DNA from 2 places in the Streptomyces ficellus genome. Region 1 is predicted to be linked to the other one. Evidence: predicted binding sites of a transcription regulator. Region 1 holds the regulator's gene; the other holds the start of a gene.

Region 1 (4,206 bases):
GTCCTGTCCGGGGCGGGTTTCTCCTGGTACGAGGTGTCCAACTGGGCCACGTCGGAGGCGGGACGGTGCCTGCACAACGAGCTGTACTGGCGCGGCGCCGACTGGTGGGGCGCCGGGCCGGGCGCGCACAGCCACGTGGGGGGCGTGCGGTGGTGGAACGTCAAGCACCCCGGCGCGTACGCCGCCGCGCTGGCGGAGGGCCGCTCGCCCGGCGCGGGACGTGAGCTGCTGGCGGAGGAGGACCGCCGGGTGGAGCGCGTGCTGCTGGAGCTGCGCCTGCGGGAGGGGTGCCCCCTGGGTCTTTTGAAGCCCGCGGGCCTGGCCGCCGCCGAGCGGGCGGTAAGTGACGGGCTCCTGGACCCCGGTCCTTACGCCGAGGGGCGCGCCGTCCTGACGCTGCGGGGCCGTCTGCTCGCCGACGCGGTGGTGCGGGACCTGACCGACTGACCGACTGACCGGCCGGGTCCCGCCCGAGACACCTCCTACGGTGCCGTCACGAAATCGATCAGCTCCTCCACCCGGCCCAGCAGCGCCGGCTCCAGGTCCTTGTACGAGGTGACCTTGGACAGGATGTGCTGCCAGGCGGCGCCCGTGTTGTCCGGCCAGCCGAGGGCGCGGCAGACGCCCGTCTTCCAGTCCTGGCCGCGCGGGACGGTCGGCCACGCCGGGATGCCGACCGAGGACGGCTTCACGGCCTCCCAGACGTCGATGTACGGGTGCCCCACGACCAGGGTGTGGGCGTCCGTGACCGAGGCCGCGATGCGGGACTCCTTGGAGCCGGGCACCAGGTGGTCGACCAGGACCCCCAGGCGGGCGTCGGGGCCCGGGCCGAAGTCGCGGACGACGGCCGGCAGGTCGTCGACGCCCTCCAGGTACTCGACGACCACGCCCTCGACGCGCAGGTCGTCGCCCCAGACCCGCTCGACCAGTTCCGCGTCGTGCCGGCCCTCCACGTAGATGCGCCCCGCCCGGGCCACACGCGCGCGTGCGCCCGGAACGGCGACCGAACCCGATGCGGTCCGCGAGGGGCGGGCCGGCCCCGACGCGGGGCGCACCAGCGTCACCGTCCGCCCCTCCAGCAGGAAACCGCGCGGGGCCAGCGGGAACACCCGGTGCTTGCCGAACCGGTCCTCCAGGGTCACCGTGCCGGCCTCGCAGCCGGTCACCGCCCCGCAGAACCCGGTGGTCACCTCCTCGACGACCAGGTCCGGCTCGGCGGGGACCTCCGGGACGGGCGCGGACTTCTTCCACGGGGGTGTCAGATCGGGGTGGTAGCTGCGCATTCGCCAGACGCTACGACACGCCGAACCGCCGGGCCAGCTCATCGCGTTGGGCGCGTACGAAGGCGGCGTCCACGACGGCGCCGTGCCCCGGCACGTACCGGGCGTCCTCGCCGCCGAGCTCCAGCAGCCGGTCGAGCGCGGCCGGCCAGCGCGAGGGGATGGCGTCACCGCCCGCCTGCGGGTCGCCCGACTCCTCCACCAGGTCGCCGCACAGGACGACCTCCCGGGAGCCCGGCACGAGCACCGCCAGGTCGTGGCCGCTGTGTCCCGGGCCCACGTTGGCCAGCAGCACCTGCCGCCCGCCCAGCTCCAGGGTCCACTCGCCGCACACCAGGTGGTGCGGGGCCACCAGGACGTCCGTCGCCTCCACGGCGTCCGCCTCGTCGACGCCGTGGCGCACCGCGTCCGTGCGCAGCGAGTCCCGCCCCGCGCCGGTGAGGACCGTATCGACGCCGACCGCGCCGTACACCTCCGTCCCCGCGAACGCCGCCGTGCCCAGAACATGATCGAAGTGGGGGTGACTGAGTGCGATATGCGTCACTCTCCGCCCGCCCATCAGGGCCTGCGCTTGGGCCCGGATCTCGGCCCCCTCACGGAGCGTGGCGCCCGTGTCGTACAGCAGCGCGCCCTTGTCGCCCACCACCAGGGCCGTGGTCGCGTCCCACACCGGCAGCCTGCGGCGGCCCACGCCGTCGGCCACGCGCTCCCAGCCGTAGTCTTCCCACCTGACGTCCATACCGCGACGCTATCGGCAACCACCAGCGCCGTCTCGCGGTAGCGTGGCCCGCCGCCCTTGCCCCGGGCGTACCCCGGCGCCGTACACTGACCGGGGACGTCTGGCACTCGGGTATCGCGAGTGCCAGCCAGGCAGAAGGAACCGAAGCCAGCTGGAGGTGCGCGCGATGCTGAGCGAACGCAGACTCGAGGTACTGCGCGCCATCGTCCAGGACTACGTCGGCACCGAGGAGCCCGTGGGTTCCAAGGCGCTCACGGAGCGCCACAACCTCGGCGTCTCACCCGCCACCGTGCGCAACGACATGGCGGTGCTGGAGGACGAGGGCTTCATCGCCCAGCCCCACACCAGCGCGGGCCGCATCCCCACCGACAAGGGCTACCGCCTCTTCGTCGACCGGCTCGCCGGCGTCAAGCCGCTGTCGTCGCCGGAGCGGCGCGCCATCCAGAACTTCCTGGACGGCGCCGTCGACCTCGACGACGTCGTGGGCCGCACGGTGCGGCTGCTGGCGCAGCTCACCCGGCAGGTCGCGGTCGTGCAGTACCCGTCCCTGACGCGCTCCACCGTGCGTCACGTGGAACTGCTGTCGCTCGCCCCCGCCCGGCTGATGCTCGTCCTGATCACCGACACGGGGCGGGTGGAGCAGCGCATGGTCGACTGCCCCGCGCCCTTCGGCGAGACGTCCGTGGCCGACCTGCGGGCGCGGCTCAACAGCCGCGTCGTGGGCCGGCGCTTCACGGACGTGCCGCAGCTGGTGCAGGACCTCCCCGAGTCCTTCGAGGCGGAGGACCGGGGGACGGTCTCCACGGTGCTGGCCACCCTGCTGGAGACCCTGGTGGAGGAGACCGAGGAACGGCTGATGATCGGCGGCACCGCCAATCTCACCCGCTTCGGGCACGACTTCCCGCTGACCATCCGGCCGGTGCTGGAGGCGCTGGAGGAGCAGGTCGTGCTCCTCAAGCTGCTCGGCGAGAGCAGTGACTCGGCCATGACCGTACGTATCGGGCACGAGAACGCCCACGAGGGCCTCAACTCCACGTCCGTCGTCGCGGTCGGCTACGGTTCGGGCGACGAGGCAGTCGCCAAACTCGGCGTGGTCGGACCGACCCGCATGGACTACCCCGGAACGATGGGAGCGGTACGCGCAGTGGCACGTTACGTCGGACAGATCCTGGCGGAGTCGTAAGTGGCCACCGACTACTACGCCGTACTCGGCGTGCGCCGCGACGCCTCCCAGGACGAGATCAAGAAGGCGTTCCGGAGGCTCGCCCGCGAGCTGCACCCGGACGTCAACCCCGATCCGAAGACCCAGGAGCGGTTCAAGGAGATCAACGCCGCCTACGAGGTGCTGTCGGACCCGCAGAAGAAGCAGGTCTACGACCTCGGCGGAGACCCGCTGTCCGCCGCGGGCGGTGCGGGCGCGGGCGGCTTCGGCGCGGGTGGCTTCGGAAACTTCTCCGACATCATGGACGCCTTCTTCGGCACGGCGTCCCAGCGCGGGCCGAGGTCGCGCACGCGGCGCGGCCAGGACGCGATGATCCGCCTGGAGATCGACCTCAACGAGGCGGCCTTCGGCACCACCAAGGACATCCAGGTCGACACGGCCGTCGTCTGCACCACCTGTTCCGGCGAGGGCGCCGCGCCTGGTACGTCGGCGCAGACCTGCGACATGTGCCGCGGTCGCGGCGAGGTCTCCCAGGTCACCCGGTCGTTCCTGGGCCAGGTCATGACCTCCCGTCCGTGCCCGCAGTGCCAGGGCTTCGGCACCGTGGTCCCCACCCCGTGCCCTGAGTGCGCGGGCGACGGCCGGGTCCGCTCCCGCCGGACGCTCACGGTCAAGATCCCGGCCGGTGTCGACAACGGCACCCGCATCCAGCTCGCCGGCGAGGGTGAGGTCGGCCCCGGCGGCGGCCCGGCGGGCGACCTGTACGTGGAGATCCACGAGCTGCCGCACCCGGTGTTCCAGCGGCGCGGTGACGACCTGCACTGCACGGTGACCATCCCGATGACGGCGGCCGCGCTGGGCACGAAGTGCCCGCTGGAGACGCTGGACGGGCTGGAGGAGGTCGACGTCCGCCCCGGCACGCAGTCGGGCCAGTCGATCCCGCTGCACGGCCGTGGCGTCACGCACCTGCGGGGCGGCGGGCGCGGCGACCTCATCGTGCACGTCGAGGTCCAGACGCCGTCGAA
Region 2 (4,206 bases), 1.0 Mb from region 1:
ACCTGGTCGGTATCGAGGGCAACTACGACGACGTCAACCGCTTCTGCTCCGAGCTCATCGGCGACCCGCTGGGCGAGGGCTGGGGTTTCGTGAACGTCAACCTGCGGCCGTACTACGCGGAGGGTTCGAAGACCCTCGCGTACGAGATCTGCGAGCAGCTGGGGTGGGAGCTGCCCGACCAGCTGGTCATCCCGATCGCGTCCGGCTCGCAGCTGACCAAGATCGACAAGGGGCTGCAGGAGCTCGTCAGGCTGGGTCTGGTCGAGGACAAGCCGTACAAGATCTTCGGCGCGCAGGCGGAGGGCTGCTCCCCGGTGTCGGCGGCCTTCAAGGCGGGTCACGACGTCGTCCGGCCCCAGAAGCCGGACACGATCGCGAAGTCGCTCGCCATCGGCAACCCGGCGGACGGTCCGTACGTGCTGGACATCGCCCGCCGGACGGGTGGCGCGGTGGAGGACGTCGACGACGAGCGGGTCGTCGAGGCGATCAAGCTGCTGGCGCGTACGGAGGGCATCTTCGCCGAGACGGCGGGCGGTGTGACCGTGGGCGTGACGAAGAAGCTGTTCGAGGCGGGGGTGCTGGACCCGTCGCTGACCACGGTCGTGCTCAACACGGGTGACGGCCTGAAGACCCTCGACGCCGTCGCGCCGACCACCGGCCCGACCGCGACGATCCGCCCGAGCCTGGACGCGTTCCGCGACGCGGGCCTGGCCTGACCCGTACCGAGCCCGCACGAAAGGCAGCATCACGACATGAGCGTCAACGTCCGCATCCCCACGATCCTCCGTACGTACACCGGCGGGCAGGCCGAGGTGCCGGCGGAGGGGGCGACCCTCTCCGAGGTCATCGAGTCGCTGGAGAAGAACCACCCGGGCATCGCCGCCCGCGTCCTGGACGACCAGGGCAAGCTGCGCCGCTTCGTGAACGTGTACGTCAACGACGACGACGTGCGCTTCGAGGACGGTCTGGCGACGGCCACCCCGGACGGGGCGGGCGTGTCGATCATCCCGGCCGTCGCCGGCGGTTGCTGACCCACACCGCGTGACCGGTGTTGCCCCCTCCGCGAGAGAAGCGGAGGGGGCAATTCTGCATGGTTGAGCGCGGTAGAGTTGGGGAAGTCCCCGCCGCCGCCTGTGCCGCGCGCATATGAGAGATTGCGCGGCTGCGACAAGATGCAGTCAATGTGCCCCCGCGAATTGCGCCATTTTGAGCGCTTTGCCGGGCCCGACTTGCCCGGGATTCTGGCCTCTTCCGCCGCATTTTCCGTTCACGCGTGCTCGGATTTCTCGTCCGATTGACCTGTTGCAGACGGCAGTTGGGCAGATACATTCAGCGGCGGTCGACGCGTTCCGGCGCACGCTCCCTCCTGTCAAGGGGAGCGAGGTCTGACCCGGGTCCGCGAAGTGCGGTCCTGTGCAAGGGCCAGTAATAGGGGAGTTAGGCATGGCTCAGGGCACCGTCAAGTGGTTCAACGCGGAGAAGGGGTACGGCTTCATCGCGGTCGACGGTGGTGCGGATGTTTTCGTCCACTACAGCGCGATCCAGATGGACGGGTACCGCACCCTTGAAGAAGGTCAGCGGGTCGAGTTCGAGATCTCGCAGGGCCAGAAGGGTCCGCAGGCGGACATGGTCAAGCTCGCCGCCGGCTGAGAGCCGCGTCGCGATCGACCGACCAACGACTGTCGACATCGCTAGAGCCGAGGGGCTCGCGTTCCAGGGGACGCGGGCCCCTCGCGCGTGTCCGGGCACCTCGCCCGCTTCCGCACCCGGGCGGCGCTCCCGATCTGCGGGAGGCGCTTGCACTCGCAGGGGTCGAGTGCTAATCATTGGCGTTAGCACTCTGAAGGTGAGAGTGACAACGAAGGACCGGGTCGGTGAGGTCCGCAGGCCGGTGGGGCAAGGAACCACCTCAGGCCGGCAGACCGTCCGTCGCGGGCGCCAGCGCGGTCCGGAGCATCCACCCCAGTCCGGGAGGACCACTTCACATGGCCAAGATCATCGCGTTCGACGAGGAGGCACGGCGCGGCCTCGAGCGCGGCATGAACCAGCTCGCCGACGCCGTCAAGGTGACCCTGGGCCCCAAGGGTCGCAACGTCGTCCTCGAGAAGAAGTGGGGCGCCCCCACGATCACCAACGATGGTGTCTCCATCGCCAAGGAGATCGAGCTCGAGGACCCGTACGAGAAGATCGGCGCCGAGCTGGTCAAGGAAGTCGCCAAGAAGACGGACGACGTCGCCGGTGACGGTACGACCACCGCGACCGTCCTCGCCCAGGCGCTCGTCCGCGAGGGTCTGCGCAACGTCGCCGCCGGCGCCAACCCGATGGCCCTGAAGCGCGGCATCGAGACCGCCGTCGAGGCCGTCTCCGGTGCGCTGCTCGAGCAGGCGAAGGATGTCGAGACCAAGGAGCAGATCGCTTCCACGGCCTCCATCTCCGCCGCCGACACCCAGATCGGCGAGCTCATCGCCGAGGCCATGGACAAGGTCGGCAAGGAAGGCGTCATCACCGTCGAGGAGTCCCAGACCTTCGGTCTGGAGCTGGAGCTCACCGAGGGTATGCGCTTCGACAAGGGCTACATCTCGGCGTACTTCGCCACCGACATGGAGCGTATGGAGGCGTCGCTCGACGACCCGTACATCCTGATCGTCAACTCGAAGATCTCCTCGGTGAAGGACCTGCTCCCGCTGCTGGAGAAGGTCATGCAGTCGGGCAAGCCGCTGCTGATCATCGCCGAGGACGTCGAGGGCGAGGCCCTGTCGACCCTGGTCGTCAACAAGATCCGCGGCACGTTCAAGTCCGTCGCCGTCAAGGCCCCGGGCTTCGGCGACCGCCGCAAGGCCATGCTGAACGACATCGCCATCCTCACCGGTGGCCAGGTCATCTCCGAGGAGGTCGGCCTCAAGCTCGAGAACGCCGGCCTGGACCTGCTGGGCCGCGCCCGCAAGGTCGTCATCACCAAGGACGAGACCACGATCGTCGACGGTGCCGGTGACAGCGACCAGGTCGCCGGTCGCGTCAACCAGATCCGCGCCGAGATCGAGAACTCCGACTCGGACTACGACCGCGAGAAGCTCCAGGAGCGTCTGGCGAAGCTGGCCGGCGGCGTGGCCGTCATCAAGGCCGGTGCCGCCACCGAGGTCGAGCTCAAGGAGCGCAAGCACCGCATCGAGGACGCGGTGCGCAACGCCAAGGCCGCCGTCGAGGAGGGCATCGTCGCCGGTGGTGGCGTGGCCCTGCTCCAGGCGTCCAGCGTCTTCGAGAAGCTGGAGCTCGACGGCGACGAGGCCACCGGCGCCAACGCCGTCCGCCTCGCGCTGGAGGCCCCGCTCAAGCAGATCGCCGTCAACGGTGGTCTCGAGGGTGGCGTCATCGTCGAGAAGGTGCGCAACCTGCCCGTCGGCCACGGCCTGAACGCCGCGACCGGTGAGTACGTCGACATGATCGCCGAGGGCATCATCGACCCCGCCAAGGTGACCCGTTCCGCCCTGCAGAACGCGGCCTCCATCGCGGCGCTGTTCCTCACCACCGAGGCCGTCATCGCCGACAAGCCGGAGAAGGCCGCGGCCGGTGCTCCGGGCGGCATGCCGGGCGGTGACATGGACTTCTGATCCTGACGGATCGGACACGTCCTTTCGCTGACGAGGGCGGTACCCCACTCCCAGGGGGTGCCGCCCTCGGGCGTTTTCCCCACCACTCGTCACGCGGTCGGCGTGGTGACCCGGTCCAGCAGCGCGTCGATCCCGGCGGTCAGCTCGCCGTGGCCCCCCTGGCCGGCGAGGGCCGCCGCGCCCGCCCGCAGCCGGGGGAAGTCCTGGGCGGGCATGCGGTGCAGGCCCAGGCGGAACGCCGGGTCCGGCTCCTCCGGCGCGTCGACCATGGCGCGCAGCTCCACCAGCAGGTAGCCGAGCAGCCAGGCCGTGAAGGCGCGGTGCGCGGCCGTCGCGGTCGGCTCGTCGAGCCCGCCCTCGTGCAGCAGCCGCAGGATCCGCTCGTCGGCGCGCAGCACGGCGGCGGGGCGCCGGGCGAGGGGCACGCTCAGCATCCGGGTCGCCAGCAGCGGCACCACCTCGGGGTGGCGCAGCCCGACGGCGTAGGTGGCACGGGCGATGTGCCGGAGCCCGGCGCGCCAGGCGGGGCCGTCCTCCGGGGTGGGGCCGTCGTCCGGGGCGGGGTCCGGGTTCGCCCGCAGGTGCTCCTCCACCTCCT

Evidence for each region. Region 1 encodes HrcA, which represses chaperone genes, less so after heat shock. Its sites were predicted from a motif close to TTNGCACTCNGNNNNNCNGAGTGCNAA; they were not measured.
Region 2: groL (chaperonin GroEL) is a predicted target of HrcA. The motif match lies at 1,833-1,859, and genes of this name have one in related genera.

What each region holds. Positions count from the first base shown of each region.
Region 1 covers NZ_CP034279.1:4,995,660-4,999,865, forward strand. The annotation lists gene hemW (radical SAM family heme chaperone HemW) at 1-447, shown strand, start outside; gene EIZ62_RS22285 (DUF3097 domain-containing protein) at 483-1,283, opposite strand; gene EIZ62_RS22290 (MBL fold metallo-hydrolase) at 1,294-2,019, opposite strand; gene hrcA (heat-inducible transcriptional repressor HrcA) at 2,186-3,202, shown strand; gene dnaJ (molecular chaperone DnaJ) at 3,203-4,206, shown strand, end outside.
Region 2 covers NZ_CP034279.1:3,994,486-3,998,691, forward strand. The annotation lists gene thrC (threonine synthase) at 1-716, shown strand, start outside; gene EIZ62_RS17910 (ubiquitin-like small modifier protein 1) at 753-1,031, shown strand; gene EIZ62_RS17915 (cold-shock protein) at 1,444-1,650, shown strand; gene groL (chaperonin GroEL) at 1,986-3,608, shown strand; gene EIZ62_RS17925 (TetR/AcrR family transcriptional regulator) at 3,698-4,206, opposite strand, start outside.